Regions from separate parts of the Marinobacterium aestuariivivens genome, predicted to be linked through region 3. Evidence: riboswitches for the same ligand, from Rfam matches in the RefSeq annotation. Region 3 holds a riboswitch; each other region holds the start of a gene.

Region 1 (7,408 bases), on a different contig from region 3:
ATCCGGTGTGGTGACGTGATGACCCATACAATGTATAACGACGTGAACGGGTTGCTCCGCAGCGCGCTTCACCGCCTCTACCCGATCAGTCACTCGCTCGACAGAGGCTCCGGCCTGTTCAAGGTATACGACAATACCCTCGGCGTCGGGCTCATTCTTCGAGACCAATATGACGTCGAGGCCCGTCAGGTCCTCATACCGCGTGCCGACTCCATCGGCAACACTCTCGACCGATAATGAAACAGTGAAGCGCGTTCCCTCCCCCAATCGACTGTCAACGCTGATGGAACCCTGCATGATATCGATTAGGCGGTTACAGATGGCGAGCCCCAACCCGGAGCCCCCGAAACGGCGTGTCGTCGAGGCCTCGGCCTGGCTGAAGTACCTGAAAAGGTTTTCCTGTGTCGTTTCGCTCATTCCGATACCATTATCGGTGACGGTTATCTCCATCTGCTTTAGGGGATCAGTACCCGCTCTGACACTTACCAGCACCAGGCCCCGGGTATCATCGCGTCCGCTGCTGAATTTAATGGCATTACCGACCAGATTGACCAGTATCTGCCGCAATCGGGTCGGATCGGACCACTGCCGTTCGGGAACGGCGGGGTCGATAAACAGGGACAGGTCGACATTCTTGTCCTTCGCAAGCGGAGCCAGGGAACTGATAACTCCTTCAAACAGGCTCGGTATTACGACCTCAACGCGCTCCAGCTGCAACTGCCCCGCCTCGATCTTTGAGAAGTCGAGCACGTCGTCGATGATCCCCAGCAATGAAAAAGCGGAATCGCGAATCGTACTGATCGTGTCGAGTTGCTCAGTATTCAACTCGCTCCGGGCCAGCACTTCGAGCATCCCGATGACCCCGTTCATCGGCGTGCGGATTTCGTGACTCATTGTCGCGAGAAACGCAGACTTCGCTCGATTGGCCTGATCGGCTTCCTGCTTCGCCAAAGCCAACTCTTGGTTGGCTTTGCTCAGTTCCGCGGTGCGTTCCTCCACTCTCTCGGCGAGCCTTTCTCGTTCGCGCACGATCCGGCAGTTCGCGACACTCAGCCGTTCCGAAGTATCCTTCAGCTCCTGTACAACCCGCTCTCGCTCGGTGACATCGTGCAGCGTGACAACAGCCCCCTGCGTTCGACCCTCTGCATCCAGAACGGGGCCGCCGCTCGCGAGCACCAAGCGGCGCGGCTGGTCTTTCGCGAGGATATTGATTTCAATACTGCGGAACGTCTCGCCGCAAAGCGCTCGAGCAAGTGGGGTGCGGTGCGGCTCAAGAGGCTTTACACCGTCCGCCTCGTAGAGGTCAACTCGGACATCACGTTCCGGTGGATATTGTTCAAGTCCGTGCCATTGTCGGACGGTTTTGTTCAGCAGCGTTAATTGCCCTGAGGTATCGCAGGCGATTACCCCTTCAGCCAGATTTTCCAATAACTGTTGATCCAGCAATTGTTGGCGCTTCAGTTCAGCAGTACGCGCCTCCACCCGACGTTCCAGCAGGTCCATTCGAACCTGATTTTCGCGCAGCAAGCACCATTTGTCGGCCAGCGCACAGGCTAGCTGCAGCACTTCAATTCGCTCGAAGGGTTTGCGCAGAATGAGAAGACGATCCGAACGGCCCAGCCGGTGGATAATTTGGTCCCAAGAATAGTCTGCATGGGCGGTGCAGATAACGATCTGGATGTTCGGGTCGACGCGCCACAGCTCTTCGATCGTCATGAGACCATCCCAGCCGCCGGGCATCCTCATATCGACAAAGGCGACGGCGTAGGGCTTGGCATCGGCGCAAGCCTCTATCACAGATTGCAGACCGTCCTCGCCCCTTTGCACGAGATCTACGTCAAACCTGGGTAGCTCGATACGCGCCGACTCACTCGAACCAAAGAGTGTTTCCTCAAGCACTTCCAGCCTTGTCGATGCGCCCTTGGCGTCGGTATGGCCAGCAAGGATCTTATGAAAGGCCTCCAGGACGGTTAGGTTGTCGTCGATTACCAGAATTCGCGGCAGTTTGGCACTGCCAGAATGATTTTCTCCGGACAGTGGGCTGTTTAGCCCACTTTGGTCAACACTTACGTTTTCGATTCCCACAACCTTTTCCTCCGCGCTCAAGGCTCCTGACATTCCAGCCCTGTCTCCGCCACCTGGCCGCGAGACGTTGTCGGTGAACCTATCGGTAGCGCCAGTCTGAAGGTTGCCCCCAGGCCTACGCCATCGCTATGGCATTGCAAAGAGCCGCGCATCTCTTGGGCCCAGGTCGCACTGAGATGCAGACCAAAGCCATGGCCCCCCCTTTGGTGGTATAGCCTTGGTCAAACAGTTGCTGCAGGGCAGTCGAATCAATGCCAATACCGTTATCACTCACCTCGAATACCACAGCGTCCTGTTCCAGTACTGTACGAACCATTATCCGCTTGTCAGGATGCTCCGACACCAACAGCGCCTGACAGGCATTGACCAGCAAGTTGATGAGGATCTGCAGCACCTTATGTCTGTCCGCCGCTACGTCATCCGTGTCGTAGTAGCGTCGTTCGATTTGAATACCTTCTATATCAAATGCCGCCAGTCCTAGTTTGAGCGCGGTGTCCATCAGACTCCTGGCGGACAACATCTCCTGAACGCCACCTGCCGTAGCGAAGCGCTGATGAGCCGCCACCACTTCTGCCGCATATTCGGTGCATCCTCTCAGCGCTGCCACTTCGCTCAGCAGTTCTGCCTGCTCGGTCTCCAGCAGCCGACTCAATTCGCCAAGGTAGTCGGGCAACATCCTGCCTGCCGGATCTTTGGCGAGGAAGCCAGGCAGATCGTCGACATGCTGTTGTAGCAACTGGACAGTTTTGTGGAGCTTAGTCGCCTTGGAATCGCGGAGCCGGTCCTGAATGAGACCGGACGATACTGTTACGCCATTCAAGGCATTACCCAGATTGTGCAGTATGCCGGTAGCCAGCATGGCCATACCGGCTTCGCGGGATTTTTCACGCAACTGGGCTTGAACTTGCGCCATCCGCAAGGCCGAGTGCACCCGCGCCTGCAGTTCTTGGGGCGAGAAGGGCTTGGCGATATAGTCGTCAGCACCGGACTCCAACCCTGAGACACTGGCCTCTGCGCCGCCGCGTGCGGTCACCAGAATGACAGGCAGGTGGGCGAGTGTTGTGGAGGCCTTGATACAGTTCGTCAGGCCGAGACCGTCAAGCTCGGGCATCATGACGTCCGATACCACGATGTCAACGCGATGATGCTGGAGTAGCTGCCAGGCCTGCAAACCGTCATTGGCCGTCAATACCTCGAAGTCGCCGGCCAGCATTTCGGCAATAAAATCGCGCATATCCGGCGTATCATCGACGACCAGGACCACCGCCGCCTGGTCAGACAGACGTTGTTTGGGGGTACCGGAGAATGCGGGTGCCTCCAGCCCGCCCTCCTGGAACCGGGCCAGTCGCAGCATGGTGTCTTGAGTCGCATAATCAGGTACGGAATGACCGTTTGACGTGTCCGATTGTTGAACAATGCGGTCTGTGCCGCGCGGTAACCGCACGAAAAAGCGCGAGCCTTGTCCCAGGTCGCTCGTCAAACCGACCTCGCCGCCCATCAATTCTGTCAATTCCTTTACCAGCGCCAGTCCAATACCCGTCCCCCCATGCCGCCGGGTAGAAGCGGCGTTTACCTGATGAAAACGATGGAACAGCCGCGCCTGCTGATCCTTGGCGATACCCGGCCCGGTGTCGGCCACCGCGAACTCGAACCAGTTGTCGTCCAGCAGCCGCAATTCCAGCCGGATCGAACCCTTCTCTGGCGTGAACTTCAGAGCATTGCTGACAAGGTTCATCGCAATTTTCTCGAAATGCCCGCTGTCGATACAAACGCGACCCAGGGCCGGGTCGGGGTCGAAGGTCAGCATGCCCCCTTACGCTCAGCTGCCACGGCAGCGTCTTCGGCCAACGGCGCCAGCCAGGTCCCGAGATCCACCCATTCCTCGCAGAGTTCGAATTTCCCGGACTCGGCTTTGGCGAAATCGAGTATCTCGCTAACCCGGTTCAACAACAGCAGCGCATTACGCTGAATACGCTCCAGCGGGGCCTGCCAGTGCGGCTGTTGCATTGCGCTGGCAAGCAGCGATTCCAGCGGTGCCAGGATCAACGTAAGCGGGGTGCGCAACTCGTGGCTGACATTGGCCAGAAACTCGCTCTTGGCCCGATTCGCCGCCTCGGCATCGTTCTTGGCGCGCTCCAGTTCCATCGACAACTTTTTACGCTCGGCGATTTCGGCCTGCAGACCGCTGTTGGTAGCGACCAGATCCCGCGCATGCCGGCGATTCAGCGACAAGGCCCATACCACTGCCGCAAACAGCACGCTGACCAGCAGACCGCTGATCAGCAACAAGCGGGGTCTTTGCTGCTCGATAGTGGCATCGAACGCCGGTAGCGAGCTGAACTGTAACGTCCAGCTATGACCATTGATTTCATACTGTTTGCTGTTGGAGAAAGCAGCGTTTTGGTGCCCACCTGCCTCACCCAAGCTGTCGTACATCAGATTACCTGGGGACATTTCAGCACCATCGAATACCTGAAGGTGTATGTCGGGCAGCTCATTTCGCCCAAGAATGCCACGCATCAGGTCGCTCATTCGAAATGGACTGTAGACATAGCCGACCAGAGCGGCGCGGCGCGCCTCGACCGTCTCCGGTACCACGCCCTTCGGATAGACCGGAAGATACATCAGAAAACCGTGCTGGACAGCCTGCCCCGTTTCCTGAACCAGGGTCACCCGGCCCGACATGGCCGGGAGAGCAGTATCACGAGCGCGCACCATGGCCTCGTGACGCACCGGCTCCGAGAACATGTCATAGCCGAAGGCCCGCTGGTTGCGCCAGTCAAAGGGTTCAAGATAGACGATGGCGGTGTATTCGCTGCGTTCCTCACCGGGCCACAGCGTATAGTCCAGAAAACCATCGGCGCGAACAGACTGTATATGGGCCTCGCGCTGACTCGGCAGGACCCGCTTCGAGAAGCCAAACCCTTGAATACCGGGGTAATTAGTGTCGACATCGAGATTACGTACATAAGTGCGCCATTCATCCCGGGTGACTTGATCGCTGGCTGCGAACAGGCCGACACCGCCGCGAAGGACCTGTTCGTATGCCAACAGGCGTTGCTCAATGGCAAATTGGGCTTCGCTGACTCTGAATTCGAAGCGTTCGCGAGCAGATTGCGTCACATCCGACAGCGCATTCCACCAGAGCCATACCGTCAGCAGAAGCAGCGGCAGAAATGTCAGCAGCGCGCCTCTGCCTGACCTGAGCAGCGTCGACCTGTTTCGCAATACGGGGGAGAAAGTGGTTAAAAAATTGAATTGCTGCGACACACCCATAGCTTTGCTCCTGCTGAGGGCGCGACCGAGCCATCCCGCCGCCGCCCATCCCGGGGTGGCCGCAGACCTCGGATCGTACGCCAAGGGTTCCGTTGACGTGCATTACCCCAGTAGCGTTAACTTGAGCAGACCGCCCCGTCAGACGCCCAACTGGCAGCCGGCAAGGCCGGCCTGTCTGTTCCGACAGGTCTCCCAACGACGGCATTCTGCACCAGCATGTGCCCAGCGAAACATGCAGGTCCGACTATCTCCAGCATTCAACAGGATGGCTTTAAAAGGCAGCGAGGTATCAGTCGAAACCCAGCTAGGACAGACCCGCTTTGGTCCGCAATGCCTTCGAACCCCCTGTTCGAAAGATCCTCGGGCCTTGGCTCGTGAAGGTTCACTCTCTTTCGGTAGTCCGGCCATCCGATTCGGATCCGAGACTTTGCGTCACCCGATTACTCGGGCTTTGCCTTTATCGAGAGAGGATCTTTAGACATGGTACCGCAGATACCGGACATGGCTGGCCGGTACCACTCAGCCACCACTATAGCAGGATGACATTGGTGCTATTAGATGGATTCTTTATAAAAAACAACCGTCTCTTTATGGATACACATATGCCTCCATCTTCGTCACCTGCTCGACCTTCAGCCTCTTCTTTTTGAGAAAGGACAAATCCTTTACGCTTTTGTCTTTGGCCTGCTGCACATTGTCTTTGCTGGCGTAGCCGCAGTCTGCGGCCACTTGCCTGGGAAGCACAGGCGTAGATATCGATCAGTTGTTCCAGTAGCGGAATAAAGCGATCACTGTCGGTCGAGTTGCCCTCTTCGATCACAGCGTCCAGTACCAACCCGCTTCGACCGCTCGCCAGCTTCAGTTTATGCCCGTACTGGGCTATGTTCGGGATATATTTCGACGATTTTCAATCGTGATTAAATCTGCCATAAAATCAAACGGTTGGTTCAGTTTCGCTCGATGCTGATCAAACCAGCGGTACCAGCCCAGATAATGCGGTAGATATTTGGTGGCGACCCCATGGAAACGCTGGATCCAGCCTTTGAGGCGCTGGTGATAGTTGTTCACGCCCTGGATGTGAAAGGCAGGTGCCTTCAGGTGTTCGCCGGCGCTGGCATTGATCACCTGACGCGCGAGGTGATGCTTGGCGGCCAGGCCTCAAAGGTCAGCTGACCGTCGGTACAGAGCACCATATCCGGGCTCAATCGTGGGAGCCGGTGCTGTTCGACATTTTTCAGCGTGAAGTGGTCGAGCACAAAGTCGGCTTCGCCGGCACTGCGGTCACGCGCCACCAGTACCGGCACCCACTTTGCCTCCTTTTTACCGGCATTGCCGCGTTTGCGCGCGGTGCGCTGGCTGATCTTACATTTTCCCTTGAAGGATTCGCGGAACAGGGTCTGACCAGCCTCGACGATGTCGTTGAGTGTGTCGGCATTGAGGAAGTCCGCCAGTTTCAGAAAGCGGTGGCGCCAGCGGAATGAGGTCGTCAAATGGACCTGACAGCGGGCTGCGGCGGTACGCAGCACTTCGGAGTTGAGCATCGACTGCGCATACTCCATCCGCAACTCGCGCTTGTGCAGGTGCGCCAGCGGCGTCCCCGTGAGAGCGGTAAAGGTTTTCTGGCAACTGCGGCACCGGTAGCGTTGTATGCCTTTGAGGGTGCCCCAGCGGTAGATCTGATCATGGTCACAGTAGGGGCATCTGAGCTGGGATTGCAGTTGCTGTTCCAGGTGTTCGATGATGGCGGGAATCGCTTCCGGAGCCTGCAAACGTTCCCTAAACGGAGTTGACCAATCGGACGGGAGACCGCAAATGGCCGTTAGCTGAAGCTGCCTAAACGCGCTTGCGATTAGCATGACCCGTTCGTAGACACCTACCGGTCCGTCAGTGGTGCCGTTTGTTGATCACCTTCAGTCGACAACCTCGCCAATGAAAGTTGGGGGATAGTCATAGATCTCTGTTCCATAGAACTCCGCGTGCCTAAACGATTCTCGCGCAGCAGAAAGACATCGAGTCCAGACTGCCTGAGAGATGGTCTGCCCGCTTC
Region 2 (7,408 bases), on a different contig from region 3:
CTGAAAACAGTCTGCCGGTGACAGGGAACACCCCGTTCATGGCTTCACTCAAGCTTGAGGTCTATCTGCGAACCGAAAAGGTCATTGCCGCCGCCGTCGGCCACGATGAGCATTCGGTAGCGCCCGGCCGGAACCTTGCTTAGATCGGACTGGAAACGCACCGAGGTGGCTGGATAGATACGTTTCTGTTCCCCACCGAACTTCCCGACCGGCTGGCCATTGTGGTCGAACAGTTCCAACCAGAGCTGCGGCCTCACCCAGCGCTCCCCGGTATTCTGGACATCCAGCTTGAATAGACGCTGCCCTTTGGCTTTCACGAGTTGCGCATTGGCAAAAGCAAGCTCCCGGCTGCCGCTGTCACCAATATGGGTCACCATTTGGATGCCATAGCGCATTACTGGCGTAAGCTGGGCGCGAGCCTCGCCCTTCCGGGGGCGAGCGTCGACTCTCTCGCCGAGACAGGCTCCACCATCACCATGCTCCAGTAGGTGCCGTTCAGCGCTTCATCGTCGGCCACCCTCATTTCATAGTTCAGATTCACCACGCTACGGGACGCAATGGTAATGTGCTCCCGGCCAAGGTGCAGCCAGTCAGCATTCGAGCGAACAAGACGGCCAGGAGGGCCATAATCGTTGCGCCCGTCGGCCGCAAAGCTGTAATCGGTCCGATAGACCTTGACTTCCGCCGCGCGCTCGCCGGTATTGCGAATGGCGATCGTTCCCCGGAAGCTGTCGCCGGGTTGAACGACCCTTTCATGGGTTAGGGTCCCTTCGATCGTGATACCGGCATAAAGGCGTACCGGCATCATGCACAGGCCCAGCATGACCAGGCTAATGAAACACTTGTACATGGCACTGTCCTCCTTAGGACTCGATCACTCGACGCGATAGGTTAAGGTGGCACCGTAGGTGTCAGGCGCATCGCCAATCGACAGGTTCTCGGTCTTGAGCTGTAGTTGAATGCCGCTGCGATCCCCGGAACCACTGAAGAGCGTCTGCTCGGTCCCGGTCACTATGAGGTAGCCGGTGCCGCCCGAGATGGTACCGGCCCCGGTACCGTCCGAGGTCCGCCGCACGGCGATGCTGACCCCCGTCGGCCAATTGATATCGCTCTTCGAGACCTTCACAGCCCAGCTGCTGCCACCGGTGGCACTGATGTCAACAGTCGCCAGGGCGGAACCGCTCTCGATTGGCGAGCGCAGGTCGCTGCCTGCACCTGCGGTCAGATCGTTGCTGTCGATCAATTCGGACCAATTGCCGACCACGCTGACATCAGCCGCCTGTGCCGGTGAGAGTGAACAGGTGATGAGCAGCAGCGCTCCGATTAAACGCATATCCTGCTCCTGAAAGGCCGGACCCTGGGGTTCTGGCTAAGAAGTTGGGGTTTAGCCCCGGAAGGCCCCGGGGCGGAATGGCGGGCAGCTTGAACAGCCGCCCGCTGGTCACCGTTTAAATACTGTCGGCAATGGTAAAGGTGACCGTCTTGTTGGCGGAGGCCACGACGCCCGCCGCCGAGGTAGCAGAGAGCTGGTAGGTGACCCCGAGGCTCGACTCGTTGAGTGTGCTGATGCTGGTCACCACGTCGGCGGCTGAGGTGCCCAGGGTCACGGCTCCTGCGGAGGTGGCCCCCGTGGGTGCACCCAGGTTTACCGTCAGCGTCAGGCCGCTGGGCATAGCAGTGTTGATGGCGGCGGTGATTTTCTTCGTGCTCTCGTTGGTGGTCACCGCCCAGGTGGTGGACGTGTCGGTGACCGCGTCGGGTGCGGAACCCGCCGTGGCGGCGTTGACGATCAGGGCGCCGGGATTGCCACTGACCCCAATCTCGTTGATCGCCTGAACCTCGTAGGTCACGGTCTGGGTGGCGGTCGTGCCGGCAAAGGCACTGGGAATGAACGTCAAGCCAAGCGCAACGGCCAATGCCGATACAACGCCTCGACGGAGAAAAGCAAATTTGTTCAGTTTCATGGTAGAGTTCCTCATTTCTACTCAGGATTTGGTATCCGATTTTTTTAAAAACCAGACGCCACTTTTTAGCCCGAATACTTCACAAAGACGGACTTACTGCACAGATAATCGGCAAATCATCATCCATTAAGGACGACGTTAATGGCAAAAACCTCCCTTAAGACGCAATCAAATTCACGAACAACAGTTTGCCCTTTGCCCGCAAGACAACGGACAATCCTGCACCCTTTCGGACTGATGTTTAACCGCACCCGACATTAAGGTCGTAGATAGCTGCCACTTGCTGAATCAATCATCTCCAGCATTCAAGGATAGCTACTGAATGAGACTTATCGGTATCGATTGATACTCAAAGAACAAGCCTGTGTCCACAACACCTCCAAACAGTTGTTTGAAAGATCCTCGGGCCTCAGGCTCGTGAAGGTTCACTCTCTTTCGGTAACCCGGCCATCCGATTTTACCGATTCGGATCCGTGGCTTTGCGTCACCCGATTACTCGGGTTTTGCCTTTGTCGAGAGAGGATCTTTGTGAGATTGCGCTTCTGAAACCGGGCACGCTTGCCCGGCGCTTACAATCACTATAGCACCCAATTAACAAGTCCTTAGATGAATTTGGCATAACAGAGCACTGTCGCAATATAAATACAGTTGCTTGAAATGCCGGTTTTTCCGTTTCCATCCAAGTGGCATCAGGCAGCGTGCCGCTACTACCTGAGTTCGTTGCAGGGGGTAGTTGCCCGATCCATACATGGCCTCCTCCCCGTTTGCAAGTCGTCAGATCTCGATTTCAGGGACAGGTTGCTGCCATATATCCGACCTGTTCTCGAAGCAACGCTTCTGCTTTTGGCCTTGAGGAGTAGTCGCGCATACCGTCCTCATCAAGTTATTAACCTGGCAGGCAAATAGGTTCTACCTTTTTGCCTGTCACCCCACAAAAACAGGCGCAAGTGCGCGGACGCGCTGGTTTTATGGGATTCGCATTGGCCTGCGGCCAATGATGAAGCATCCCTGCTTCATGTATTAACCCTCCAGGTTAATATCTTTCTCGAAGAAATTTGGGTGAAGCAAGTTTTCAGTATTCCGGTCTGATCTGTGTTGTCATCGAGAGTCTTTTGTTTTCGCAACCCAGGGTGGGTTAACACACAACCCCTGTTTCTGACGTTATTGTGTTGCCAAGCCGTGTGGTTATGCCGTCGCCCGCGATTGGTAATGTTCACCCGGGAATTCAGATAATAAGTGCGACACTCATGGTTGAGCGGCGAGAGGTGGTCAACTGCCGAAGGTGGTACGCTTCATCTCGCCAAAGAAAGCAGCAGTATCACCATGAGCTATCAGCAGTTGACCGAGGGGAAACGATACCAGATATCGGCTCTCCTTGCGCAGGGATGTTCGCCAGCAGCGATCGCCACAGTAGTAGACGTCCATCGCTCCACGGTCTACCGGGAGATGAAGCGTAACAGTCATAACGGGGTGTATCAGCCCGAGGAGGCGCATGCCAGAGCCTGCGCACGTCGGGTCGGAGCAAGCAAGTACAGGGTGCCAGAGCAGACCGTCATGTACGTGGAACTGACGCTGTCCTGGCGGTGGAGCCCGGAACAGATCAGTGGCGTCGGCAAACGTATCGGCATGTCGGTGAGTCACGAGTGGATCTACCGCCATGTGACGGCGGACAAGGCACGTGGCGGCAAGCTTTACAAGGCGTTGCGCCAAGGCCATAAACGGTATCGCAGAGGTAGCAACAGCAAGCGCTCGGTCATTCCGGAGCCTCGATCTATCGATGAGCGACCGGCAATTGTGGACACGCGGGAGCGCTTCGGTGACTGGGAAGTCGATACGGTCTTGGGCAAGCACGGGAGCGGTGCCCTGGTCACCCTGGCAGAGCGCAAGAGCCGGATGTATCTGGTGCGCAAGGTGGAAGCCAAACGGGCCACCGATGTGCGGGATGCCATTATCGATATGCTCAAGCCCTATGCGGCACACGTGCATACGATCACGGCGGATAACGGCTCCGAGTTCGTTGAGCACAAGGCCATCGCCGAGGCGCTGAACACGGGGGTCTACTTTGCCCATCCGTACTCGTCATGGGAGCGAGGGCTGAACGAGAACTTTAACGGCCTGCTGCGCCAGTACATCCCGAAGGGTACGGATCTGCGGACGATCACTGACGAAGATGTCCGGCAGGCGGAGAAACAGTTAAACCTGAGGCCTCGCAAATGCCTCGGGTTCAGGCAGCCTGAAGTGGTATTCCAAGAATACCTTCAGGCCGCATAGGCGGGTGTCGCACTTCGGAGTTGAATTCGCGCCTAGCTCCAATATGACTGAGGCGATCCTGACCACCTTGCTCGCCAGTGCTACGGTCGTTTTGTTGAAGCTGCGCGTCGCCGCCAGACGGTTGAACCAATGGCTCAGGGAATCCGTTTTCCTTTCCGCGTGGCTGACCACAGCTCGAGCGCCATGCACCATGATCGGACGTATCGGTCGCCACGCATGGTGATACCCAGTAGCCGTTGATGGTCGCCCGTGCTATGTCACCTCCAAGGCGGTGAGGCATTAACGTCGCTGTTCGAAGGGGCGTTTGCCGGCCTTCATGGAGGTGCCGGGAGATAATGCCGAAAACTTTTTAAAATCAAATCAGCTGAATGGTTACCTTGTAAATAGGTAAAATGGGGTGGCGGTTTGCTCCTTCATCCCCTGCATCTTGTGGTCACCAGTCGTAGCCAAGGATCAATTGCGCTTCCGTCACAGGTCCAGTGACAACGGTTTGTTCGAGCAACCGGCGGAATTCGAGGCCGCGGCTGGCCAAGATACGGCGGTTGAACCGGAAGTTGAACTCCTCCAGGTATGCCTGTAGGTGATCGGATGTGACCGAGCCTTGGTGAGTGCCGAGGATCCAGCGCTTCAGACAGCTGGCTACCCTATGGATACCGGCATGGTAACGTGGGCCGGATCACCGGACGAGTACAGCATATCCTCCCGTGTTTCGGCAGGTCGTTGTATCCAAGGAACCGGGAGCCACAACGGCACACACGAATGGCGCGAGAAGATCGCCCGAGGCATCGTGAACGCTACGCATCCTAAGGCGGCCGAAATCCATGGGGCCGAGCACGTCGACGGCGATAACCACCACTGACTTGGAACTACCGCGACCGCGCTGGCCGCCACGCCCCACGCCGCCGACAAGAGTCTTGATCGACTTCGACCATGCCGGAGAGCCGTTCGCGTTCGGAGCGTACCATCACCACTCAGAACCGTTGGAGCATGGTCCACGCCATCCGGTATCTGACCCCAAGCGTTCCCTCAAGTGTTTTCGCAGACAGTCCATTCTTCGCGGCTGTTACGTGCCAGATAGCCTTAAACCAAGTGGTAAGCGGCATCTGCGTCTTGTCCAAGATGATTCCTGCGATTAACGTCCCCTGTTGGCGACAGGACGAGCACCCGAGGCGATCACCCGAATGCAGCCACCGCAATCGGCAGCGCGGCTACTGCTCAGGCGGCTATCCGTATAACGGCAATATGTCCACACCCTCAGAGAGAATGACGGGAATTGAAATTGGAGCGGTGTAAAAGTTTAATCGAATTTCACTATGTCACCGGGAACATGAAGTCCGTCAACAAGAAGCTCCCACCCACCGGATTCGTTGCAGTTCCAGTACGCCTGGCAGTCGGTGCAGACAAAGATTTTCCCGAGGCCAAGCACAAAGCTGATCTCTCGAAGATCCGCGTGTGGGCCATCTTTCCAGTACTGAGTCTTGCACTGGCGACAAGTCATCCGTGATATAGCCATTCTCTACTGTCTCTGCTCCTTTATTTGTGATGCCACTCGATCTTGGCCCGCATCACGAACTCAAGTAGGTGAAATCATCCACGACAGCAACAAACCGGGCTGTCTTTAAGCAGCCTGGCGATCATAGCTCGAAGATCGCCGTTGTGCGCTCGATCTGGCGCTCTCACCCAACCTGTCTCTTAATGGAGACAATAGCTGGGATACTCCAGTTAATCCAGTCATGCCTCCTCAACAATCGACGGCGTATCGGCCATAATTTTCAGCATGCCCTTGCTTATGCCGTCACTCCCGGATCTCGTGTTTACGCTTCTTTTCCGCGACCAGCCATGGTGTTCCAGCAGGCGCCGGAAGCTCATCATCGTGGTGGACTGAAGATGCAGGATTCCTCCCATCGCTGGGTACTTGTTCACATCCACCCTAATGGATATTGTCTACACTGACAAAAACGGAAGCCCGATGGGGATCTCAGTATGGATAGTCAGTACCCCGATTCTCCCCATCAGAATGAAAGTTTTCTCGGGTGCGTCCTGGAGCGCAACGGCCCCGATGGCCTCATCAATTCGCTGTCGTTCCTGTTCGGCGCTTTCGCACTGACGATAAACGGCAGGCTTATCTCCGCCAGCGACAATTTCGCCAGCCTAGTCGAATACGATGTCGCCGAGCTGCGGGACATGAATGTGCTGGACCTAGCTGTCCCCGAATGCCGCAGCGAGCTACAACACCGGCTATCGCGCGATATCACCCGACGCTATGAATTGCAGCTTCTGACTAAGACCGGCGCAGTGAAGCAGGTAGTGGTATCGCCACAACTCTTTCACGCCAAGGGCCGGAAATACCGGCTGGCCGAGTTCATAGATCAAAGTGGTTTCTATGCACTGCAGCGGAACCAGCTCGATAACTTTCGCAATACCGCCTGCGCGCTCACCCAGGCGATCGAGCAGAGGGATCCCTATACCAACGGCCATATGTCCCGCACCGCCTCGATCGCGGTCAAGCTGGCGGAAGCCTTGGGGCTGAAGGGGTCTGCTATCGAGTCGATCGCGCTGGGCGCGAGCATGCACGATATCGGCAAGATATCAGTGCCGATCGAGATACTGACCAAGCCGGGCAAGCTTGCGAGTCATGAGTGGGCATTCATCAAGCGCCACCCGGAGATCGGCCACCGCATTCTCTCGAGCATCGACTTCGAGAAGACAGTCAAGGATATCGTGCTGCTGCACCACGAGCGCCACGACGGCAGCGGCTACCCCTATGGCTTGGGCGGCCGGGAGATTCCAATCGAGGTGTCAATCGTGGCAATCGCCGACTGCCTTGAAGCCATCGCCGGTGTCAGGCCCTACCGAAAGGCCCGAAGCTTCCATGGCGCCATTGCAATCATGGAGCAGGAAGTCTCTAGATACGACCGGCAGGTACTGGGGGTGGCCCGCTCACTCGTCGACGGCGAGGAACTGAACGGGCACGAATACAGCCCGGAGTCCTGAACGTCCCGATCAGCGCGAAGTGCACGTAGTCATCGCCGACATTACCGATGCCGAGCGAGTCGCATACCTTGGCCTTGGGCAGCAGTTTCTTGCTAATTCCAGCGAATCCAAAGACCGATACGGTTCGGGAAGCTTCGTCGAGACAGACCTCGAGGCCTCGAGGTTACCCAGCATCCGGT
Region 3 (7,408 bases):
AAACCAGAAGCAATTTTAAATCGCCGGCCCCCAGCTGCCGTTTCAGGTAACCCGGCAATGTAACGGCCAGAACCGTTAACATCGAAAGTCCGATGTCCTGCCACCCCAGCTGAACACCCGCCAGGCTCCTTTCAATCAGCAGCAGCGAGCCCAGCGATACCGCCAGCAGCACCAGTAGCAGGCTATTGGGGATACGGCGGTATCGGGCGTCAAATACTGCGATCTGAAGCAGTAGCACTGGAAGCAGAAGCCGTAACGGCTCCACTACAAACGGCCTCAGTTGGTGACGGCCGTACCTCCCATCGCTGTGAGAATATCGTTCATTGTTGCGAGAATCTGGTCACCGACAGGCGTTACGAAAAGCGCCAGGATAGCCCCGACCATGGCTGCCAGCAGCGCATACTCGATACCACTGGCACCCTCTTCATCCTGGACAAAAAGGCGGAAATGTTCCCGAATACGGGAATAAGCAATGTGCAGTATGCTCATAATAATCCCTCATGATTCATGTCTTACCATGATCAGCCCGGACTGCCTGAGACCCCGTTAATAGTATTGTTTCGGAGTATCACTCGAGCCTGCCTGAACGGATTAAATCCGTATCCGTTCTGCGACAGCATACAAAGATTGAATATGCCGGTCACGTACTTTTTTATAAAAATCAGTTTTCAGCAAGTGCTTTTTTAGAAGCTTGATTGAAACGTGCATTGTAATAGCAGAAACGGTTCTTGCCCTTTTTCTTGGCTTCATACATCGCGGTATCGGCAGCTTTCAACAGGGCTTCAGGTGTATCACCATCCAGGGGCGCCCGCGCGATCCCGAGACTGGCCGAGATACGGCACCAGCGACCGTCGAAATCGAAGGGCTCGGCCAGGCTTTCGATCAGTTTCGTCGAGATCCGCTCCAGCACGTCCGGCGGTTCGCCATGCAGCCTGATCGAGACAACGAATTCATCCCCGCCCAGGCGATAGACCTGATCGTCATGGCGCAGAACCAGACGCATCCGGTTCGCGGCCCCCTGCAACAGCCGGTCGCCGATATCGTGTCCCCAGGTATCGTTGACGGCCTTGAAGCCATCGAGATCGATAAAGAACAGCGCCTGTTGCTCCTGACGCCGGTTGTCGCGGGTCAGCTGCTGCGCCAGATGATCATCCAGTGCCCGCTTGTTCTGCAGTCCGGTAAGCGCATCGCGATAGACGTCCCGGAACAGCCGCCGCTTGGCACCCTGCTCTTCGGTGATATCGACCTGGGTCCCGATCAGCCGCCAGCCGGTGGCGCCCTCGAGCCACTGACAGGTTGTTTTCAGGCTTCGGACCTCGCCGTCGTCCGGGCGCACGATCCTGATTTCGATTTCGCAGCCGCCGCAGCCGGGCTTCGCGACCATGCTGTCGAGCCGCCCGCCGTCTTCCGGGATTACGAGTGCTTTCCAGCTCTGCAGACTGGGCCCGGTCCCGGGCGCCAGACCGTGGAGCCGATACATGACCGGATTCCAGATCAGCCGGTCCTGCGACGGAAGCCATTCCCAGACGCCGACCCCGGCGACCGACGTCGCCATCGACAGCCGCCGGTTGGCCAGGCGCAACGCATCGGCCGCAACGGCCATGCGGCGGCGGTAGGCCAGGGTGGACAGGATCAGCCAGAGCAGCAAGATCGACAGCGGCACCAGAAACAGCATTAAACCGGTCCCGGGAAGCCCTGCTTCCACAGCGGCGACAAGCGCCTGAATCTGAATCCAAATCCTGTCCATCCTTCATCCCTGCGCCCGACCGCTTCTCCGAACCGCTGGCCACAGCCGAACTGCAGCGGCGTTCCGGACGGAAATTAAAAGTGCGACATCCCTGTCGCGATGGGCCGACAAACACCCGCCTCTCCAGCAAGGCCGGGACTGTCTTTCCCTGCAGGCTCCTCCAGCAATTGGATTGGAGGCCTGTGGAAACCCGAACAACCTTTTACGCCATGAGCAGGAAAGTTTCGATAGGACGGCAAACCTGGACCGGTAACGCGGGACAGCCTTGCCCGAAGTGCCCTTCGAAACACCCTGTTCGAAAGATCCTCGGGCCTCAGGCTCGTGAAGGTTCACTCTCTTTCGGTGGTCCGGCCATCCGATTCGGATCCGAGACTTTGCGCCACCCGATTGCTCGGGATTTGCCGTTATCGAGAGAGGATCTTTGTAACGCTCTGTTGCAGATACCCTGACGTCTGCACGGTACTCGACCTTCAATGTAGCAGTCGCCGGGCCGAGCGATTAGACAAATATCTTATAACGACCCACTGTCTCCGAATAGATACAGCCATATAGGACATGCATCCGCCAGTGTCGCTCTCACCTGCACGCAGAGGCTGCCAAGCGTCATCCAACTGCCGTACAGTAGGCAGAATCCGATCACTGAGCGACCGGGAGGAGAACAGGATGGGCGCGCATGTTATTCCCTGGCTGATACTGGCGGCCCTGCCGCTCTCGACAGCCCTGCAGGCCGCAGAACCGCTGCTGCAGGCGCGTTACGAGGCCAGCTATCGCGGTTTCGAACTGGGCCTGGTACGCAGCCTCACCCCGATCGGCGACCGGAAGTATCGCTTCGACTCCGTGGCCGACAGCGCCATTGCCCGGATCGAGGAGTCGAGCATCTTCAGTCTCGATGCCCGGGGAAACTGGATGCCGCAGCATTACAGCTACCGCCAGAAGATTTTCGGCATTTCCCGGGGTTACGAGCTGCAATTCGACCCGGAAAACAACAGCGCCACCTATATCGACAACGGAGAACGCAGGCATCTGGGACTCGAACCGGGCACCCTGGACCCTCTGCTCTATCAGCTGAAGATGCAGCACGACCTTGCCCATGAACGGGACCGCTTCAGCTATCGCTTTCTGCGACGCGGCAAACTCAAGCATTATGAATTCAGGCTGGAGGGGCCGGACAGCCTGGAACTGCATGGCCGGGAACTCGAGACCCTGCGCCTGGCGAAAGAGGACGAGGATGCCGACGAGAGCACCCGCATCTGGTTCAGCCCGGGCAATGGTTACCAGCTGGCCCGCCTAAGTTACAGCGATGAGGGCGCCAGCTACCGCATCGATCTCGACGAGATCCATATCGCCCCCGGATTCGAGAGCTGGCTGCAGCAATAAGGCCTTATCCTGCCTGCAGCATCACCGGATTTTCCTGCCGGTCCAGCACCACATAGCGGGCCATGTTGTGGCCGCCCATCAGGTCGTTGACCATCTGGTTGAGATGGGGCTCGGCGTCCTCGCTCGACGGTGGCTGGCCGTTGGCGCCATTCAGCCCGGCGATAAAGACGAAATCCCAGTCCCGGGAGATCTGGTCGGCCTCATCGGCCAGTGCCCGGAAGCTGTCGAGCTCCGCCGGCAGCTTGTCGACACACATCAGCGGCTGAAGGGTGCCGCGCTGTTTGCCCTTTGCCTTGCCCTGCCCATCGGCGCTGGCGAACAGAAACAGCAGCCGCTGCGGCTCCGGCTGGGATGCGGCGGCCGCGAGCAGGTCTGAAAAACTGGCGATCATGACGAACCTCTGGGTTATCCGGTGGTAGCGCCCCAGTTGTACCACAGCGCCGCGCCCGGCGTTATTCCCCGGAAGTGGTACCACCGAGGTGACGCGTTACGCGTTACGCGTTACGCGTCACCCTCTCCATCACACCTTGTGATAGATCTCGGCGCCGGTGCCGCGGAACTCCTCGGACTTCTGCTGCATGCCCGATTCGGCCTCGAGGTTGATCGCGGCGATCTGGCTCTCGTCCAGCTCGCGCACCTCCTGACTGATCTTCATCGAGCAGAACTTGGGTCCGCACATCGAGCAGAAGTGCGCCACCTTGGCGGATTCCTTCGGCAGCGTCTCGTCGTGGTAGGCGCGCGCGGTGTCCGGGTCCAGGCCGATATTGAACTGGTCTTCCCAGCGGAACTCGAAGCGCGCCTTGGACATGGCGTTGTCGCGTATCTGCGCCCCCGGGTGCCCTTTCGCCAGGTCCGCGGCATGGGCCGCGATCTTGTAGGTGATGATGCCGGTCTTGACGTCGTCCTTGTTCGGCAGCCCCAGGTGTTCCTTCGGCGTGACGTAGCAGAGCATGGCGCAGCCGTACCAGCCGATCATCGCCGCGCCGATGCCGGAGGTGATGTGGTCGTAGCCCGGCGCGATATCGGTGGTCAGGGGGCCCAGGGTGTAGAAGGGTGCCTCGTGGCACTCTTCGAGCTGCTTGTCCATGTTCTCCTTGATCATGTGCATCGGCACATGGCCCGGGCCTTCGATCATCACCTGGACGTCGTGCTTCCAGGCAATTTTGGTCAGCTCGCCGAGGGTTTCCAGCTCGGCGAACTGGGCCTCGTCGTTGGCGTCGTAGACCGAGCCCGGGCGCAGGCCGTCGCCGAGCGAGAAGGCGACGTCGTAGGCCTTGCAGATCTCGCAGATCTCCTCGAAATGGGTGTAGAGGAAGTTTTCCTGGTGGTGCGCGAGGCACCATTTCGCCATGATCGAACCGCCGCGGGAGACGATGCCGGTCATGCGCTTGGCGGTCATCGGCACGTAGCGCAGCAGCACGCCGGCATGGATGGTGAAATAGTCCACGCCCTGCTCCGCCTGTTCGATCAGGGTATCGCGGAACACCTCCCAGTTCAGGTCCTCGGCGACGCCGTTGACCTTCTCCAGCGCCTGGTAGATCGGCACCGTGCCGATCGGCACCGGCGAGTTGCGCAGGATCCATTCGCGGGTCTCGTGGATGTTCTTGCCGGTCGAGAGGTCCATGATGGTGTCGGCGCCCCAGCGGGTGCCCCAGGTCATCTTGTCGACCTCTTCCTCGATCGATGAGGTCACGGCGGAGTTGCCGATATTGCCGTTGATCTTCACCAGGAAGTTGCGGCCGATGATCATCGGCTCCAGCTCCGGGTGGTTGATGTTGCACGGGATGATGGCACGCCCTTCGGCCACCTCGCGGCGCACGAACTCCGGCGTGATCTCGTCCGGCAGCCGGGCGCCGAAACTCTGGCCCGGATGCTGCTGCGCAACAATATTGCCTTCGGCACGCGCCTTGGCCAGCTTCATATTCTCACGAATGGCGATGTATTCCATCTCCGGCGTGATGATGCCCTGGCGCGCATAATGCAGCTGGGTGACGTTTTTGCCGGCTTGCGCACGCAGCGGCTTGCGGGTCAGTTCGAAGCGCAACTCGTCGAGGCTCTTGTCGGCTTCGCGCTGGCGGCCGTAGTCGCTGGTCAGGCCTTCGAGCTGCTGGGTGTCGTTGCGCTCCTCTATCCAGCCGGCGCGAAGGGGCTGAGCCCTTGCGCACGTCGATGGCGACATCCGGGTCGGTATAGGGACCGGAAGTGTCGTAGACGTACAGCGGCTCGTTTTTCTCGCCGCCCATGCCGGTCGGGGTGTCGTCGAGGCTGATTTCGCGCATCGGTACCCGGATGTCGGGACGGCTGCCCTCGACGTAGACCTTGCGCGATTTCGGGAACGGCTGCACCGAAGCGGCATCGGAGACCGGGCCGCGGCTGAAGGGTTTGTGCTGCTCTGCCATCTTGTTGTCCTCTTTTTCGCTGGGAGAGTGATGCCGGCGTCCTGCCGACGTTGTTTTTCTCGGTTTTCTGGCCAAAGGGCCCCCAACCCATCGCCAGGCGACAGGGTCGGGTGAATGTTTCGCTCTAGGGAGCCTCAGGGACTCAGGTCGAGGCCCATCTGCCAGAAGGCCACTTCCATCCGGGTCGCGGTGTGGAAAATATGGGACAGCTCGTCCAGGCGCCGCTGCGGCAGGTCGGCGCACAGCCGATCGAGCAGCTCGACCTCGGCGGCCGCGACCGCCTGGTACTCGTCGCTGGCGTACATCTCGACCCAGCTGCGGTAGGGGTTGCCCTCGAGCCGGGTGGACGGTTGTGCCTCGAGCCAGTTGGCGACCTCGGCGTAACCGACGATGCAGGGCGCCAGGGCCGCATGCAGATCGGCCAGGTCGCCGCCCAGACCGCAGTCCAGCACGTAGCGGGTATAGGCCACGGTGGCCGAGGCTTCCGGCAGACGCTGCAGCGCTTCTTCACCGATGCCCCAGTCGGCGCAGTACTGCACGTGCAGGCCGATCTCGGTGTCGAGCATCGCATTGATGCCCTGCTGAGCATAACGCATCTGCTCGAGGGTACGGCTCTTGTAGACCGCCAGCCCCCAGGCGCGACTGAACTGCAGCAGGAACAGATAGTCCTGCTTCAGATAGTGCTGAAAGGACGCCTTCTCGAGGCTTCCATCGCCGAGCCCCCGCACGAAATCGTGCCGGATATAGGCATCCCAGTCGGGCTGGGCGGCGGCTTTGAGCTGTTCAAATACGGACATCGATCCTCCTCAGTCATCCATCAGCACATCGAAGAACGCCTGTTCGAGCCAGGCCATGCGGGTAAAGCGGTCGTGCAGCCGCAAGCGATCGGCCTCGTCCAGGGAAGCGAAGCCGTCGAGCTGGCCGCGCAGCCAGGCGACGAACTGCTCGAATTCGGGCAGCACATGGATATCGATCCATTCCCGCAGCCAGAAGCGCTGCGGCGGCGTCTTGATCGCCTGCAGCTTGGCCCAGCGCAGGTAGGCCCATTCGGCACAGGCCAGCACCGTGATCATGTCGGCATAGCCGCAGGCCTGGGCGTCCTGCATCTCCCGCGCCAGCAGCTGGGCCACCGGATTGAGCTTCGGTGCCCGATACTCGTCCGGCGCAATCCCGAGGGCGGCGAAGGAGCGCTCGAAATAGTCGTTCTCGGCGGAGGTCAGCGCCGCGAGGAAAGCCGCCAGCACACCCTTGGCCGCCATATCGGGCGCCGCGGCGAGGGTGCGGGCTACATGGTCGGCCAGGGTGCCGACGAAGGCGTAGTCCTGCAGCAGATAGCGGCTGTAGATCTCGTCGGACAGGACATCGTCGCCGAGCTGGGCGGTAAAGCGGTGCTCGACGGCGCCGCTCCACCAGGGTTCGGCGGCGGCCCGCAGCTGCTCGGAAAAGGGCTGGGTCATGGTCGTCACCTTATTTGGGCTCGACGGCATAGGTCGCCACGGCCGGATTCGACTTGGTCAGCCCCTGGGCCTGCATGAAGGCGCCGACACGCCGATAGCGGCCCTCGTCCAGCGCCGCCGGGCGCAGCGCGAACCGGGTCAGGGTATCGGCCCAGGCGCGCTTGTTCAGCTCGCTGTCCAGGTCCTGCTTGTAGCTCTTGAAGCTTGCCCAGGCTTCGTCCGGGTGGTTGACGACATACTGGGTCGCCTTCTCCAGCGCCCTCATGAAGCGGCCGTATTTCGGGTCCTCGCGGTCCTTGTTGTTGACCACCAGCACCAGCTCGTCATAGGCCGGTACGCCCTGCTCCTCGACGAAAAAGGCACGGCCCGGGTGGCCTTCGATCTCCATCTGGTTGAGTTCGAAATTGCGGTAGGCGCCGATCACCGCG
Region 4 (7,408 bases), 2.3 Mb from region 3:
GTGACCAGGTCTTGTTCGGCGTGCGCTACGCAAGGCCGCAGTTGAGTGATGAACAGATGGTGCCGCGTTTGGAGTTAATTGATACGTTGCTGTCGGAAACGGAAAGCCCGGCAGCTCGACAGGCCCTAGAACAGGCCTTCGATACGGTCTGGTCTTCTTATAACGAGGGGGAGCAATGGTAGGAAATTTTAGTAATACATCTGTTGATGCCACAGCTAATTGTAGCGAGGCTAACCGTTATTGCCCAAATGAACTTAGGGAGGGCACTCAAAATGAACCAACATAGAAGCGCGAGTATATTGACGCGATATCTGTTCGGAGTCCTGATTGGCCTCTGCACGGTATCGATGGCCGTCTGGGCGGCGCACCCTTTGGCTACGTTGCCAGGCAGTATGTTCGAGATTGAAGACTCTACTAATCCAGCAGATCCTGGCGCGAATATAGTCACAGATGATGCCGGGAATATTGACTGGGCCGAGATGGATGGTGATCCCACCCCTGGCCGTATCGTCGTCGATGACATGGATATCACCATCGGCAACAAGACCGACGACAGCGCCTTCGGTCAGGGGACTTCTGAAGATACCGAACCGCCTTCTGTTGTCGCAGGGGGCGTTCCCCCGAACAAGAGCGATCTGAAAAAATTCGGGGTTTATGTTGAAGAGGATGGCGACACCTTTGTCAATGTCTTCTGGACCCGAGTGCAAGATCCGAGCGGTACCACGAACATGGACTTCGAGTTCAACCAGTCCAGTTCACCTTCAGCCAACAATGTGACGCCGATACGCACTGCGGGCGATCTACTGCTTCAGTACGACTTGGCAAACGGGGGGACCAATCCTGAACTGTTCTTGTCCGAGTGGATAACTCAGGCCAGTGCCGGCGGCGCTTCGGCAGCGAGTGTTTGTGAAGCGACCAACAAGTTTCCGTGCTGGGGGATCAAGCAAAACTTGTCAGATGCGAACTTGGCTGCAGGTTCTATCAATAACGACCCGATCTCGAATGCCGATGCAGGTGGTCTTGATGAAGGAATGGGATTTGATGAACGTACCTTTGGTGAAGCACAGTTCAACCTGACCGGAATTGTCGGCGCTGAAGAATGTATTACCTTCGGTAGTGTCTATCTGAAAAGCCGCTCGTCCGACTCCTTTACCGCGGCGTTGAAGGACTTTATACCACCTGTAGCGACCAGTATTACAAACTGTGCAGCCGTCAAAGTCGTCAAGAAAGACGATAATGGTAGTTTGTTGAACGGTGCAACCTTTACGTTGTATCAGGATAACGAACCGGTCGGAACCTTTGGTGAAGAAGACTCCGTGGTTCTGGACGGGGGCGGTGATCCTGTGGCCTGTACTACGGGTATACCCTTGGATGGCGAGTGCCAAATCAATGATATTCTCGCCGGCCTCTATTGCCTGGACGAAACAGGGGTACCAGCCAACCATATTCCGGCTGATCCCCAATGTTTCGAGGTCGATCCATCGGTGCCGGTGCTGACCTTAATGTTCACGGACAGGCAACTGGGCTCCATTTTGGTGAAAAAAGCAGATGAGGATGGGGCTGCACTTGACGGCGCTGAGTTCAAGGTTATCGCCGCCAATCCTGCTGATGACGATGTTCCAACGTTGCCGGTAACGCTGACGGAAGCTCCGACAGGTTTCCACTGTGTCGATGGTCTGCCAATCAGAGACGCATTAGGTACTGTAATCAGCTACACGGTGAGTGAAACTATGATACCCCCAGGTTACTTCGGTGCATCGGACGCAGAGACTTCTGCGGAATTCGATACCTGTGCTAACCGCACTGTCGAACCGATTGACGACGCCGATGTCGATCTGATTTTCGTGAACGAGCGCAAGCCCGGGGCGATCAAAATCACCAAAACGACCAAGGATATCAATTCCGAATTGAACCCGGTACCGCACCCGGGTGTGACCTTTAACATCTCTAATGCGGAGGGTGTTGTCGGCTCTGTAGTGACCGATGCCAATGGCGAAGCCTGTTTGGATGAACTGGAGTTCGGCGAAATCTTTAGCGTTGACGAAGTGACGCCAGTGGGCTACGAAGGTGAGTCTGCGAAGAACGTCGAGATTGATAACGATGCGGTTTGTGGAAGTGGGAATGAGGAGACAGTAAGCTTCCACAATACTCCGCTCGGAAAATTCACCATCAGCTATGAATCCTTGCCGATGGATGGCCATGGTGCAACCAAAGCGACTGTGACCTGTACTGGCGAGGGTGTCGGTACTGTTATCGCTGAAGTCGATCTGTTCGATGGTGACAGCCAGGCTTCCAGCGAGCTCAACTTCGAGACGCAGGCGACCTATACCTGCACCATTGTAGTTGACCCGTAAGCGCATTCTTACCGGTCGTCTGTAATGAAAAGGGCGGGATCATGATCCCGCCCTTTCCTATCTGTATATCAGTTACTTCTCAGTTGGCCGAGACGAGGAGGCCCTCACTGGTTGTCATATTTCCCGCCGCATCATAGACTCTGATCGCAAGTTCATAGAGCCCCCCGCTTGGGGACATCCCACCAGCAGTAATGAAAGGGTGATGTAAAGCCGAAGCTGGGAACCGGATCGGTGGCAGTGCACTGAATCCGGCCATCCACAAGGTACTCGACCTTTGTCACAGCGGCGTTGTCCCAGACATGGCCCTTTATCTGATAGTAGGAGCCTTTGGCTATGCTGCCGCCTTCCGGTTCCATTACCCGTCCTGTTGGCGCAATGATATCCTCGGTCATTGGCAAAGCGCGCCCAACCAGCGACGAGACGATATCGATATCGGACTGGCCGACATAACCATCGCCATCCACGTCATACCGACGCCATTCCCGGGAGTTGGTCCAGAGATAGCCGGGATCGCTGGGGTTCGGGCTGATCTGACTCTGGGGGATGCCGTTGCCTTCACCGATATACCAGCCGATCTCTTCGACATCGAGATTGTTTACAACTCCGTCGTCGTTGAAGTCAACCGGAGAGCTGTCGATTTCGTCGTCGGCAGCACTGTTGTCGACCCTTGCTTTGAGGTAGTTGCTGCCCCACAGGATGTAGGGCTGGTAAACGCCATCAACATAGCCGACCGAATACAGCAGCGTAGCCATGGAGTGTTCCAGGCTGTCATTCCAGCCATCGCTGTCGGCATCGGCATTCATGCAGCGATTGTAGAAATTGATTGCCCAGTCGTTATCGCTACGACCGTCAAGTACGATATTGGTCGCAGTGGTACTGCCAACGTTTGTTACCTTAACTGTATAGAGCGCGTCGCCGGAGTTGTATCTCGGAAACATGCATAGCTGCGCCATGCCGGCATTTGAGGCGGCAATGATCTCTTTTCCTTTCTGGCTCGGGTCTGCGCTATACATGTCCTGATCGGGCACCACGCTTGAAAGTGCGAGTTCAGATCCGTCCCATGACAGATTAACGGTGACGGCAGCCGCATGATTCACACAGCCGGGATATTGCGGTGTAAAAGTAAAGCTTTCACCTGGCTTTAATCCGCCGATCGCTTTCCAGGCCAGTTCGTCGTCCTCGCCCAGGCAGTTGTCCTCCCGGGGGCCGTAGCGGAAGTAGTAGTCTTCGACCGTCAGTGCGAGCGGCGAATAGGTCGATGTTGCCGTACTGTCTTTACCGGAACCCCCGCCCTTGGTGGTGGGTTTGCCCGCGAGTGCCGGGTTGCCGAGCATCAGTGTGGCGGCCGCTATGGCCAAGGCCGTGCCGAGCGGGCGCTGACGGTCGCGCTTGACATTGACGAAACGGCTTTTCAGGTTCGCATCGTTGCAGCCTGAAGTGGTGTTGAAGCAGTGACGGGAAGCATCGGGTCTGGTAGCCCTTGGCTGCGCGAGCAGAAGCCTGGATAGGCGCATTGGGTCTCTCCTGAAATTAAAATTCAGCAAAGATCCTCTAGCGGCCTGTCCGTGATGAGGGTAACTCTCCTTCGGCGGTCCGGCGATCCTCGGATACGCCCGTGAGCGTGCTCGAGGACCCGTAACTTTGCGCCACCCAGTTGCTCGGGCTTTGCCTTTGTCGGGAGAGGATCTTGTCTGTTAACAATCTGTGTAGCGGACCGTAATCCGCGTATTGCATCCAGATGCTTTAGCGACGGCTGTCACCAATTTCCCTGTTCGGCTCCGTATTCGGAGGTCCGCTGGTCACTGTTTCATAATTGGACCAGTTTCTGTTCAACACAAACGCTATGTCCTGTTGACTGTAAACGAACTATAACATGTCAATCTGGATGTCATTTATACAGAAGTGGAATATGGCAAGAGGCTTCTGTTACTTATGTGAACAGAGCGCTAACAAGTTGTTGCCAAAAGGAGACGGCTATAGTTTATTACAAATATATCGTTAACTTTACGATACAGTTCTTGAACAGAAGCCAGTCCGTTTTCTGTTGATGATCTGGACGCGGGAGCCGGATTATCGACTGTGCAAGGAATATGGACAGTATCCTGGCAATGTCAAGCCGATACATTCAGATAACTGTATCAAATTAGTGACAGTTTACCCCCCTAGTGTTTCCTTTATGTAAATCATCTATTTAGTGTCACTTCAGAATCAGCCTGTATCAATAGGTTAACAGTTTCTTCCCGGCTTCCTTTTTTTCAAATAAATTCCTTATGGGTCAGTCGCTTATGGAGTTGGTCCAGGCGTTGCTTGCATGCCTGTCAACCTCAGGCGTTCTGTCGAGATCCAGCATTCAGTCCCCGACAGGGACCTCCGACAGTTTGTATTGCTGGAGACATCGAGCAGGTCCTGAGACAAACGGTTGAGGTGACTACGGGCTGGACAACGAGGGGAATCGCGATGACAGGCAGGAGAGTGCACTACAGGAGCCAGGTACCCAGGCCTTTTTTTGATGGCACATACATAGATTTTTCAGGTGAATTCGGGAGGGGAATACGATGCATTTGCACAACAATCGGCAAGCACTGAGAGCGTACCTGTGCGGTGCTTTCCTGAGCCTTGGGTTATTCGCGCTGCCTGCGTGGGCGACCCACCCTCTGGTCAGCCTTGATGGTAGCGATTTCGAGATCGAGGATCCGGGCATGCCCGGTGACGAAGAGCCCGGCGCGAATATCAGACTGGATGACCTGGACATGATCGACTGGGCTGATGCCAGCGGAGCGCTTACCAGTGGTGTGGACTGGAAGCCTGACGAGAATATCATTATCGGGAATAAAAATGACGATACCGCTTTTGGATAGGGTACCGATGAAGACGACCCGATACCGACCGTCGTTGCGGGGGCGTTCCGCCCAACAAAAGCGATCTGAAGAAGTTCGGTATCTTTACCGAAGAAGGCCTTACGGACACCTTTATCCATATGTTCTGGACACGGGTACAGGACCCTTCGGGCACCACGAATATGGATTTCGAATTCAACCAGTCGGATGTGCTTTCGGCTAACGGCGTAACACCGGTACGCACGGCGAAGGACATGCTGATCCAGTACGACCTGGCAAACGGGGAACCCGACCGGAACTGTTCATCTCTTTTTGGGAAACCGAGGAAAGCTCCGGTGGTGTTCCAGCCAGTCAGGTGTGCGAGGTGCTGAAAAGTTACCCCTGTTGGGGGGCTCGCACCAATCTTTCCAGCGAAGGCCTTGCCACCGGATCCATCAACAAGGTTGCAATTCCACACGGAGAGGCAGATGGCCTCGATGAGGGAATGGGGCTAAGTGCCCGTACCTTCGGGGAGGCTTCGATTAACCTGACCAAGGTGGTGGGGGCCGGGGAATGCGTCACTTTTGGCAGCGCCTATTTGAAAAGCCGTTCATCCGATTCCTTCAATGCCGCCCTCAAGGACTTTATCCCGCCATTGGCTATGACTGTCAGTAATTGTGCCGGGGTAAAGATCAGGAAAAAGGATGATGCGGGTGAGCTGCTGCCGGGAGCCGAGTTTACGCTTTACAAGGACAATGCGCCTAAAGGCGAGTTTGACGCTGGAGACACTGCCGTTCTGGACAGTGATAATGCGCCATTGACCTGTACGACGGCTGCAAACGGTGAATGCTCCTTTACCTTGATATTCGAGGGTGATTACTGTGCGGTTGAAACGGACCATCCGGATCACTATCTTCCGGCCGATCCCGAGTGCTTCACGGTCGGCCCCGCGATTCCCATACTGACGGTGGACTTTATCGACCGTCGGCTTGGGTCTGTCCTGGTGAAAAAGTCGATCAGGACGGAGCGGCGCTGTCCGGTGCAGTATTCAAGATCATAGATGCCGATCCCGATGATGCCGACGTGCCCACGCAGCCTGTTACGATGATCGAGGGGACCAGTGGATATCACTGTGCGGATGACTTGCCGCTGAAAGATGCGTCGCTGGCCGAGATCAGCTATACGGTCAGTGAAACCACGGTTCCTGATGGCTATATCGGCGCTTCCGACGCATTGACATCTGCGGTATTCGAAACCTGTGCTGAACGCAGTACCGGCTCACCCGACCTGACGTTCGAGAACACCTCTGCCAATTTCAAGCTGATCAAACTGGACGATACCGGCGCGGCGCACAGCGGGATAGCCTTCACGCTGTTCCGGGACGACGGGGATCTTCAGTACGATCCGCTTGTCGATACCACGGTTTTCGATGCCAGCTGCGTCACGGACGCCAACGGCGAATGTACCTTCGAAACCGTGCATGCAGGCAATTACTGTCTGGTGGAAACCACGGTGCTGGACAACTACATCGCCGCGGGCCCGCAGTGCTTCAGTTTCGTGCCGGGCGCGGATCCGGACCTGACCTATACCTTCAGGAACTGGCGTCTGGGCTCCATCCTGGTCAAGAAGACCGATGAAAACGGTGCGGTGCTGGCCGGCGCTACCATGGAAATCACGGCCACCAGTGTCGCGGATGCGAATATTCCGCCGCTGAACATTGCGTTGACCGAAGGCCCGGATGGTTACCACTGCGTCGACGGCTTGCCGCTGAAGGATGCCTCTTTGGGCGATATCAGCTATACGGTCAGTGAAACCGGTGTGCCGGACGGTTACAACGGCGCCGCCGATCAGACCACGAAGCCGCTGTTCCAGTCCTGCGACGAACGCAGCACCGGTGCTCCGGACTTGACGTTTGAAAACGAACGCAAGCCCGGGGCGATTAAAATCACCAAAACCACCAAGGATGTTTCCAGTGATCCCGCCACCGTGGCACATCCTGACGTGGCCTTCAGTATCTACGACAGTTCGGATGTGTTAATCGATTCCATTGTGACGGATAGCGACGGTATCGCCTGTCTCGGTGACCTGGATGTCGGTGAAACCTACAAGGTTGTCGAGACCGCGCCGGAGGGCTACGCGGGAGAAACTGCGAAAACCGTGCTGGTGGACGACGATGCCGTTTGTGGTGAAGGCAATGAGGATGCGGTAAGTTTCCATAATACCCCGCTGGGCAAGTTC

The links. A riboswitch is a leader RNA that binds a small molecule or an ion and turns the genes downstream of it on or off. The one in region 3 is predicted to bind cyclic di-GMP.
Region 1: another riboswitch for cyclic di-GMP. It lies ahead of ACFQDL_RS31610 (CHASE domain-containing protein); the one in region 3 lies ahead of ACFQDL_RS14950 (diguanylate cyclase domain-containing protein).
Region 2: another riboswitch for cyclic di-GMP. It lies ahead of ACFQDL_RS31680 (hypothetical protein); the one in region 3 lies ahead of ACFQDL_RS14950 (diguanylate cyclase domain-containing protein).
Region 4: another riboswitch for cyclic di-GMP. It lies ahead of ACFQDL_RS03195 (dockerin type I domain-containing protein); the one in region 3 lies ahead of ACFQDL_RS14950 (diguanylate cyclase domain-containing protein).

Annotation. Positions count from the first base shown of each region.
Region 1 covers NZ_JBHSWE010000002.1:164,496-171,903, reverse strand. The annotation lists gene ACFQDL_RS31620 (response regulator) at 1-2,085, opposite strand, end outside; gene ACFQDL_RS31615 (ATP-binding protein) at 2,201-3,892, opposite strand; gene ACFQDL_RS31610 (CHASE domain-containing protein) at 3,886-5,361, opposite strand; cyclic di-GMP riboswitch class I at 5,753-5,827, opposite strand; gene ACFQDL_RS31605 (hypothetical protein) at 5,891-6,181, opposite strand; partial or broken gene ACFQDL_RS33145 (IS1595 family transposase) at 6,337-6,444, opposite strand; gene ACFQDL_RS31595 (IS1/IS1595 family N-terminal zinc-binding domain-containing protein) at 6,483-7,130, opposite strand.
Region 2 covers NZ_JBHSWE010000002.1:188,511-195,918, reverse strand. The annotation lists gene ACFQDL_RS31700 (hypothetical protein) at 1-52, opposite strand, end outside; gene ACFQDL_RS31695 (hypothetical protein) at 45-395, opposite strand; gene ACFQDL_RS31690 (hypothetical protein) at 395-850, opposite strand; gene ACFQDL_RS31685 (hypothetical protein) at 875-1,333, opposite strand; gene ACFQDL_RS31680 (hypothetical protein) at 1,449-1,964, opposite strand; cyclic di-GMP riboswitch class I at 2,399-2,482, opposite strand; gene ACFQDL_RS31675 (IS30 family transposase) at 3,288-4,235, shown strand; partial or broken gene ACFQDL_RS32895 (transposase) at 4,669-4,884, opposite strand; gene ACFQDL_RS31665 (HD domain-containing phosphohydrolase) at 6,219-7,229, shown strand.
Region 3 covers NZ_JBHSWE010000001.1:2,878,637-2,886,044, reverse strand. The annotation lists gene ACFQDL_RS14960 (prepilin peptidase) at 1-238, opposite strand, end outside; gene ACFQDL_RS14955 (Flp family type IVb pilin) at 277-489, opposite strand; gene ACFQDL_RS14950 (diguanylate cyclase domain-containing protein) at 662-1,675, opposite strand; cyclic di-GMP riboswitch class I at 2,086-2,160, opposite strand; gene ACFQDL_RS14945 (DUF3108 domain-containing protein) at 2,411-3,124, shown strand; gene ACFQDL_RS14940 (ribonucleotide reductase subunit alpha) at 3,129-3,515, opposite strand; partial or broken gene thiC (phosphomethylpyrimidine synthase ThiC) at 3,645-5,523, opposite strand; gene tenA (thiaminase II) at 5,658-6,320, opposite strand; gene ACFQDL_RS14925 (TenA family protein) at 6,330-6,980, opposite strand; gene ACFQDL_RS14920 (ABC transporter substrate-binding protein) at 6,991-7,408, opposite strand, start outside.
Region 4 covers NZ_JBHSWE010000001.1:616,836-624,243, reverse strand. The annotation lists gene ACFQDL_RS03205 (hypothetical protein) at 1-182, shown strand, start outside; gene ACFQDL_RS03200 (MSCRAMM family protein) at 393-2,354, shown strand; gene ACFQDL_RS03195 (dockerin type I domain-containing protein) at 2,507-3,868, opposite strand; cyclic di-GMP riboswitch class I at 3,939-4,034, opposite strand; gene ACFQDL_RS03190 (hypothetical protein) at 4,910-5,212, shown strand; gene ACFQDL_RS03185 (prealbumin-like fold domain-containing protein) at 5,556-6,230, shown strand; gene ACFQDL_RS03180 (MSCRAMM family protein) at 6,275-7,408, shown strand, end outside.